2 regions of the Pseudarthrobacter arbutini genome follow, and region 1 is predicted to be linked to the other one. Evidence: riboswitches for the same ligand, from Rfam matches in the RefSeq annotation. Region 1 holds a riboswitch; the other holds the start of a gene.
The links. Region 1 has a riboswitch for cyclic di-AMP ahead of ACX80V_RS17385 (C40 family peptidase). Riboswitches for the same ligand answer to the same signal wherever they lie in the genome.

Region 1 (3,771 bases):
GCGGTCCCACCACGGGATCATCGCCCTCGGCAATGACGCTGGCCTTGCCCGTGAGCACAAGCACCAGCGCCCGGCGGAAGGTGACTACCGCCAGCGGTTCATATCCAGCATTCAGAACGAGAGTGCGCATGCACGTACCTCTTTGTGGCCGCACCCGTCAGGGGCACGAGGGCCGGCTGCCCCCGGCATGTCCGGGCTATGGATCGACACCACAAGAGTAAACAAAGAATCCCGGGATCAGCTAATCGCAGAAGCGGCCGCCGTCACGTGTCGGATTCGTGCACCTCACCGGATCAGGGCAGCAGACAGCAGACAGCAAAGGACCCCCGCCGTGTGGCGGGGGTCCTTTGAAGGCTGAATCAGCTGCTAGGACACGCGGATGTAAACGGGGCCGGAGCCGACATTGGCGCTGAACACAACGGTCTGGTTGCCGTTGTAGCCCCCGTGCACGGCCTGGCCGTTGCCAGCGTAGACGGCAATATGGGCAACGCCCGCGCCGCCGTCGGCGTAGTACAACAGATCGCCGGGCTGGGCCTCGGCGGCGCTCACGGTCTGACCGAGGGACAGGTAGCCTGCAGGCCAGTCGCGGAAGTTGATCCCCACGGCAGCCAGCGAGTTCGTGACCAGCATGGTGCAGTCCTGCATCACACCGAGCTGTGCGTAGGCTGCAGACAGGATGGCCTGGCCCTTGCCGCTGGCGGAGACCGGAGCCTTCGGAGCGGCCGGAGTTGCCGACGCTACCGTGATGGTGGCCGCGGCCTTGGCTGGAGCCGGAGCTTCAACAACAGGCGCGGGAGCCTCAACGGGAGCCGGCGTGGTGGTAACTGCGGGCTTCTCGTAGGAGATGGCAATGGTGGAAGCAGCCGAAATGATGGCCGGGGCGGAAACCTCAGCCTCAAGGTTCGAAGCGGACGCAGCTTCACGCTGGACGCCGGTGTCAGCCGCGTTCGCAGCGATACCACTGGTCAGGACAAGGCCGGAAGCAGCAGCGATAACCGCAGCCTGACGGCCCATGCCGCCGGCGTTGTCGCCGACAGCCTTGGCAATGACAGCCAGCGAGTTGGTCTTGGCGACCTCGGCGCGGTGCCGTGCAACAGTTGCACGTGTAGTCATTAATTTTCTCTCTTTCGTTTTCCTCAGGACCGCGTGGGCAGCCTAAGGGCTTTGGACGCGCCGGCATCTTGGGGGTACGCCGGCACGCCCCGAACGGGGATTTAGCGAAGAGTTTCTCGCGAAAAAACGGTTCCGGCAGCGCAGGGCTGCAGGAACTGGATTGCAGGAACTACGGGGCCATTGTGAAGAACGCGGAGGTGCCCGTGGATGCCACGGAGTGGAGCAGAGTGCCCTGTGACGGGTTCAGTGCGCTGATCATCATGCCGTTGCCGACGTAAATGCCAACGTGGGCGCCGCCATTCTGCATGACCAGGTCACCGGGAGCAGGTGTGGCGGTGGGTCGCATCGCTGTCCAGGCATTGGTGCGGGGAATGCTGATGCCGGCCTGGGCATAGACCCACTGCGTGAAGCCTGAGCAGTCCCAGCCATTGGGAGTGGTGCCGCCCCAGAGGTAGGGGTTGCCGATACCGGTATAGGCAACTGCTGCCAGACCCGAAGCGGCGGCGGAGGAGACAGTGTCCGCGAGCTTGGAGGCCGCGGCCTCGGTTGCGGCAGCACCCTGAGCCCCGGCTTCGGAGGCCGTGGACTGCGCACGGACCGTCTCAACCTTCGGTGCCGGCGTGGTCTTGATCACGGGGCGCTCGAAGGAAACGGTAGCCGTGGGCGCGGCAGTTACGGCAAGTGCCGTCTGCGCGGAACCGGACTCGGTAGAGGCGGAAACGCCGGCGGTGGAATCCGCGGCGTTGGCCGGAAGCCCCATGCTCAGGATCAGACCTGATGCAGCTGCGATAACAGCAGCCTGGCGACCTACGGTCCCGGCATTGGCACTGACGGCCTTGGACACGGAGCCCAAGGGGTTAGTGCGAACCGGTTGTGCGCGGTGACGCGCAGAAGTATGGCGTGAAGACACGAAGGTAGCCTCTCCCAATGCCTGCGAGGTGAGCTGTCGGATTCGGATGGGAGTCACCCGGCCGCGCTGCTTCACAGTGGAAGCTTTGCGACTTAACCCCAAGGCCTTCAGAATCGAAGACCAAAATTGGTTCCCCCGCCCCTGCCAGACGATGTCATGCGAACGGACCTTGAGCGGTGGCAGAGCTAGGCAATCCACTCAAGAACGTCAACTTCGGAAAAGTTGACGCGCTTTAGACGTTACAGGAGTTCTGAGCCAATGTCACATTCAGGTCACGGCACGTCGCTGCGATTCGAGAGTTGGCCATCATTTGGGTCAGAGCCAGCCGGTGGGGTCAACGACTTCGCCATTGACCTGGACCTCGAAGTGGAGGTGGCAGCCCGTGGACGCGCCCGTGGTGCCACTGAGGGCAACAACATCGCCGCGGCTGACTGTCTGGCCTACCTTGACGCTGGCGGAGGAGAGGTGGTTGTAAGTGGTTTCAAGGCCATTGCCGTGATCCACCACCACGCGGTTGCCGCCGCCGTACTGGTGCCAGCCAACGAAGGTGACGGTACCGCTGGCAGCAGCCAGGACAGAGGTTCCGCACTGTGCCACGAAGTCCTGGCCACGGTGGAAGTCGCCGGAGCCGCCGGTAATCGGGCTGACTCGGAATCCGAAGGGTGAGGCCGTAGCCAGCTGGGCGAGCGGCGAGCCGAGGCTTCCGGCAGAGGCGGCGCGGGTAATGGATCCCGCGGACTGGGCACTCAGGAGCTGCTTCAGTTTGCCGTCGGGATCACCCTGGGTCACCACGGACGAGCGGCTGAAATCAATTTGGGCGGCGGCTTCGGCGGTAACTTCGGGCTGCGGAGCAGCGGAAACGGCCGACGCAGCCTGGCCGGGTGCCGGAGTGGCCATCACGGGGCCGGTCACAGGAACCGTCACGGTGAGAGCCAGGCCTGTCGCTGCCAAGGCGATGCCGGCCTTCTGGCCGAGGCCACTGGCGGCGGCGAAATCCGTCATCTGCCGGAAGGGTCCCCGGCGGCGGCGGGCTTCCCGCTGTGGGTCGCGGGGCCTCTCCGCGCTGAAATCCTCGGCCACTCTGGGCGCCGAGGCGGGACCCACCGCGCGACGGCGGCCCCTGGAGTATTGCGTGGTCAAGAATGTTCCTCTCTGGGTAGCCTGCGAAGTTAGCTGTCGGATTCGGGTCAGAGAGTTCAAAGACCCGGTCCGCCGTGACAAGCACTTGGCGCAGAGATATCCCGTGAGGATCCTTCGCTGGAAGAGGCTTGCTGCTGACGGACTTAACCCCAAGGCAGTCTTACGACTGCCGGTTGTGGTTCCCCCGCCTCTGCCAGTTGGTGACTGATGCACCTGATCCGCTGGCAGAGCTCGGCTCCGGATCAGGTAACGCTTTTGTATCGACGCTGAGTTTCAACTATAGGTGATTAACTTGGACAGTAACAATTCCGTTATCTTTGCGGAACCTTGCGTCGCTGCGCTATGGCGCGGCCCCACGCGGCGGACCGCCTTCCCGTCAGCTGACGGAAACGAAGACGTGGGATGCCACTTCCGGGGGCAACTCGAGCGCCCCTTCGATTCCCGGCACGCGCACGGAAATGTACTCCCCGACGCGCTCCAGGGACACCGTGGCACCGGGCCTGATCCCGCCTTCATCCAGCTGGACCAGCAGCTCAGGTTCCACCTGGATGGGCTCAGCCAGCCGGCTGACTGTCACGTTCGACGCCGGCCCGTAGCCCTGCATCGCA
Region 2 (3,771 bases), on a different contig from region 1:
CCAGACCCGCAACTGCTGGTCCTGAACGAGCCGTTGGCCAGCGAGCTGGGCCTGGACCCGTCCTCGCTGCGGACGCCCGAGGGGACCCGGTTGCTCATCGGCAACCAGATTCCTGACGGTGCCACTCCGGTGGCCCAGGCCTATGCCGGCCACCAGTTCGGCGGCTACTCACCCCTGCTCGGCGACGGGCGGGCCCTCCTGCTGGGTGAGGTCACGGACATCCACGGGCAGCTTCGGGACATCCACCTCAAGGGCTCCGGCCGGACACCGTTCGCCCGCGCAGGTGACGGTCTCGCCGTCGTCGGTCCCATGCTGCGCGAGTACATCGTCAGCGAAGCCATGCATGCCATGGGCATCCCCACCACGAGGTCCCTCGCCGTGGTGGCCACGGGCCGGCCCGTCCGCCGCGAAACAATGCTGCCCGGGGCCGTACTTACCCGGGTGGCCAGCAGCCACCTGCGCGTCGGCAGCTTCCAGTTCGCCCGCGTCAACGGCGACACGGACCTTCTGCGCCGCCTGGCCGATCACGCCATCAGCCGCCATCACCCGGACGTGGCGCTCGCCGACAAGCCCTACCTCGCGTTCTTCGAGGCGGTCATAGCCGCGCAGGCGTCCCTGGTGGCGCAATGGATGCTGGTGGGCTTCGTCCATGGCGTGATGAACACCGACAACATGGCCATCTCCGGCGAGACCATCGACTACGGTCCTTGCGCGTTTATGGACGCCTTCAACCCCGGCGCGGTCTACAGCTCCATCGACGCGGACGGACGCTACGCTTACGCCAACCAGCCGGTCATTGCCGAGTGGAACCTCACCCGGCTCGCCGAAGCACTCCTGCCCCTGCTCCATGAAGACCAGGACCAGGCCGTGGCGCTCGCCGTGGAATCCCTCGGCGCCTTCCGCACCCTGTACAGCGCTGCCTGGTCAGCCGGCATGAAGTCCAAGCTTGGGCTGCGCCCGGACACGCACGACGACGTCGCGTCGCCCCTAGTGGATGGTCTGCTGGCGCTGCTCCAGGAAGGCCAGGTGGATTACACCTCCTTCTTCCGGAGCCTCGGCTCGGCGGCCCGCGGCGCCCCGGAAACTGCGCGGTCCATGTTTGCGGACCCGGGCGCCTTCGACGCCTGGGCCGCACGGTGGCTGGCCCTGGCGCCGGACGCGGACCTGATGGACAGGGTCAACCCCATCTACATCCCCAGGAACCATCTGGTTGAAGAGGCCCTGGATGCTGCTATCGCAGGCGACCTGGACCCATTCAACCGGTTGGTGGACGTCCTGGCCGATCCGTACACGCAGCGCCCCGGGCTGGAACGCTACGCCGGCCCCGCCCCTGAAGACTTCGGGCGCTACCGGACCTTCTGCGGGACCTGAGCGAACACCAGGGATGGACGACGGCGGCGCGCGGCTGGGTGCCGCCCGCCGCCGTCGAGCATGGTCGGATCACGCTACGCGGACGAAGGACGCTCCGGCGAGCCAGCTGATGGAATGGATTTCGGTTTTGTAACCGTCCACCCCGCCACTGACAACCTGGCCGTTGCCGGCGTAAACGCCCACATGGCCGGCCGTGATGACCAGATCCCCTGCGGCCGGGGTGCCCACCACGGAGCCGTACTGGTAGAACTGGCCGGGCGCGAGGTCACCCACGCTCTTACCTACCGAGCGAAGCGCCTTCTCCACCATGGCCGTGCAGTCCTGCTGCACGCCGAGCTGTGCGTTGGCGGAGGCCAGGATGGGCGCGCCGAGCGAGCCGGCCGGAGCCTGGGCCGCCGGTGCGGCGGTGGAGGCCAGGCGGATTCCGGTGTTCGCCGGAGCCGCTGGTGCTGCCGCGGCGGGTGCCGCCGGTGCCGGTGCGGTGTAGCCAGCACCGGGGATCTGGATCTGATCGCCGGGGTAGATGATGGTGGTCAGCGAGAGTCCATTGACAGCCAGTACGTCGTTGAGTGCGACGCCGTACTGGGTGGAGATTGCGCCCAGTGTGTCGCCTGAAACGACAGTGTGGACGTTGGCTGCGGCGGGAGCCGGGGCAACTGCGGCCGGGGCGGGTGCGCTGGCCTGGCCCTGAACGTTGACACTCCCGGAATTGTCCGGGCCGTGGACTCCGGCCTGTGCCGGGGCGCCGACGCTGAACAGCAGGCCGGATGCAGCAACGGCCACAAGGGCCGGACGGCCAAACGTCAGGGCGTGTGCTTTGGCCGTTGACGACAGGCCGACAGGGACGGTAGAGCTGGCAGAAACCACACGATGGCGTGCGGAAGCGGAATTCTTGGACACGGTTGATCGCCTCTCCCATGCCTGCGGGGTGAGCTGTCGGGTTCGGGTCGGAGATACCCGGCCGGTAGCGGCGCCGCACGGAACGGAGCGATACCGACTTAACCCCAAGGCTTCGCAAGAAGCCGTGGAAACGTGGTTCCCCCGTCCCTGCCAGCTGGAAAGCGACTGGATCCCGGTCAGCGGCAGGGCTCGGCATACTGGCGGGAATGGTCCGGCTTGAGCCGGGCCACCGTTCGACCATAACTTCCACTTATCGGCAATGTCACATTCCGGTAACGGAATGTAGGTGTCAAATCCACCCGTGTTTCAGCTTGGATTCCCTCCTCATCGGTAACGATGTTGCAGGTCAGGCCCCGTAATCCGTATATGCCCGGTAAGCTCACCAACTATGTCCCGGATTGTTCAAAAAATGCGGCTGCCCGCCCTCGCCGGCCTGCTAGCGGTCGCACTGGCGGGGTCGGCTGCGCTGCTTCCCTCACATGCCGCCGATGACGCGCCGCCGGGCGGCTATCCCTCGTGGCAGGACGTGGAGAACGCCAAGCAAAGCGAGGCCGGCAAAGCGGCAGAGGTCACCAGGATCAACGGGCTGCTGGGCGGACTCCAGACCGAAGCGGAGGTGCTGGGCAATGCGGCCGTAACGTCCGCCGCGGAATACGCCGTGGCCGAAGCGGCGCTTCAGTCCGCCACTTCCACTGTGGACGCACTGACCGCGCAGACCGCACGCGCCGCGGCCGAATTGGGACAGTACAAGAAGGAAATTGGGGCTCTTGCCGCCCAGTCGTACAAGACCGGTGGCACCAACATGGGCTTCTTCGTTGCCCTCGACGCCGTGCAGAACAACAGCATCCAAGGCCTGAATATCGTCCAGATCGTCAGCGATAAGACTGCCGCCCTGGTGAACAAATCCGCAGCCGCCGAACGCATTTCCCGCGCCCTGGCCGATCAGGAGCAGACAGCAAGGGCCGAGCGCGAGCGCCTGTCCGGCGAAGCCAGAACCAAGCTCGATGCCGCCCAGTCCGCCCGGCAGGCCATGTCCCGGCAGATCGCGGAGCAGGAGGAGCACGGCCAGGAACTGACCGCGCAGCTGGCCTCCCTCAAGGGCACCACCGCTGCGGTGGAGGGGGAGTTCCGGCAGGGCCAGGTGGCCTTGGCCGCATACGAAACGGCGCAGGCCGCCAAGCGGGCCGCGGCGCAGGAACAGGCACGCCAACAGGCGGAGGCGGCAGCCAAGGCGGCGGCCCTCGCCGCTGCACAGAAACCGGCTCCGGCCCCACCTGCTGTACCGGGAGTGCCCGCCCCGCCTCCAGTCCCGAGCCCGACGCCGGTCCCGCCGCCCGTCGTCGTGCCTTCCGTTCCGGGCGGCGCTGTGAACGACCCCGCGGGCGCCAAGAACTATGCGGCCGGGCAGCTGGGCGCCTACGGCTGGGGCCAGGACCAGTTTCCGTGCCTGGCGTCGCTGTGGACCAAGGAGTCGAATTGGCTGACCACTGCCACCAATCC

Region 2: it holds a riboswitch for cyclic di-AMP, as region 1 does, so the genes downstream of both, ACX80V_RS16440 (LysM peptidoglycan-binding domain-containing protein) here and ACX80V_RS17385 (C40 family peptidase) in region 1, are expected to answer to the same signal.

The regions. Positions count from the first base shown of each region.
Region 1 covers NZ_JBTNDQ010000016.1:39,657-43,427, reverse strand. Annotated here, with positions in the region: gene ACX80V_RS17395 (HNH endonuclease) at 1-130, opposite strand, end outside; gene ACX80V_RS17390 (NlpC/P60 family protein) at 367-1,113, opposite strand; gene ACX80V_RS17385 (C40 family peptidase) at 1,283-1,957, opposite strand; cyclic di-AMP (ydaO/yuaA leader) riboswitch at 2,028-2,190, opposite strand; gene ACX80V_RS17380 (M23 family metallopeptidase) at 2,339-3,163, opposite strand; cyclic di-AMP (ydaO/yuaA leader) riboswitch at 3,167-3,385, opposite strand; gene ACX80V_RS17375 (iron-dependent transcriptional repressor DtxR) at 3,540-3,771, opposite strand, start outside.
Region 2 covers NZ_JBTNDQ010000014.1:110,258-114,028, reverse strand. Annotated here, with positions in the region: gene ACX80V_RS16445 (protein adenylyltransferase SelO) at 1-1,371, shown strand, start outside; gene ACX80V_RS16440 (LysM peptidoglycan-binding domain-containing protein) at 1,441-2,271, opposite strand; cyclic di-AMP (ydaO/yuaA leader) riboswitch at 2,275-2,445, opposite strand; gene ACX80V_RS16435 (aggregation-promoting factor C-terminal-like domain-containing protein) at 2,660-3,771, shown strand, end outside.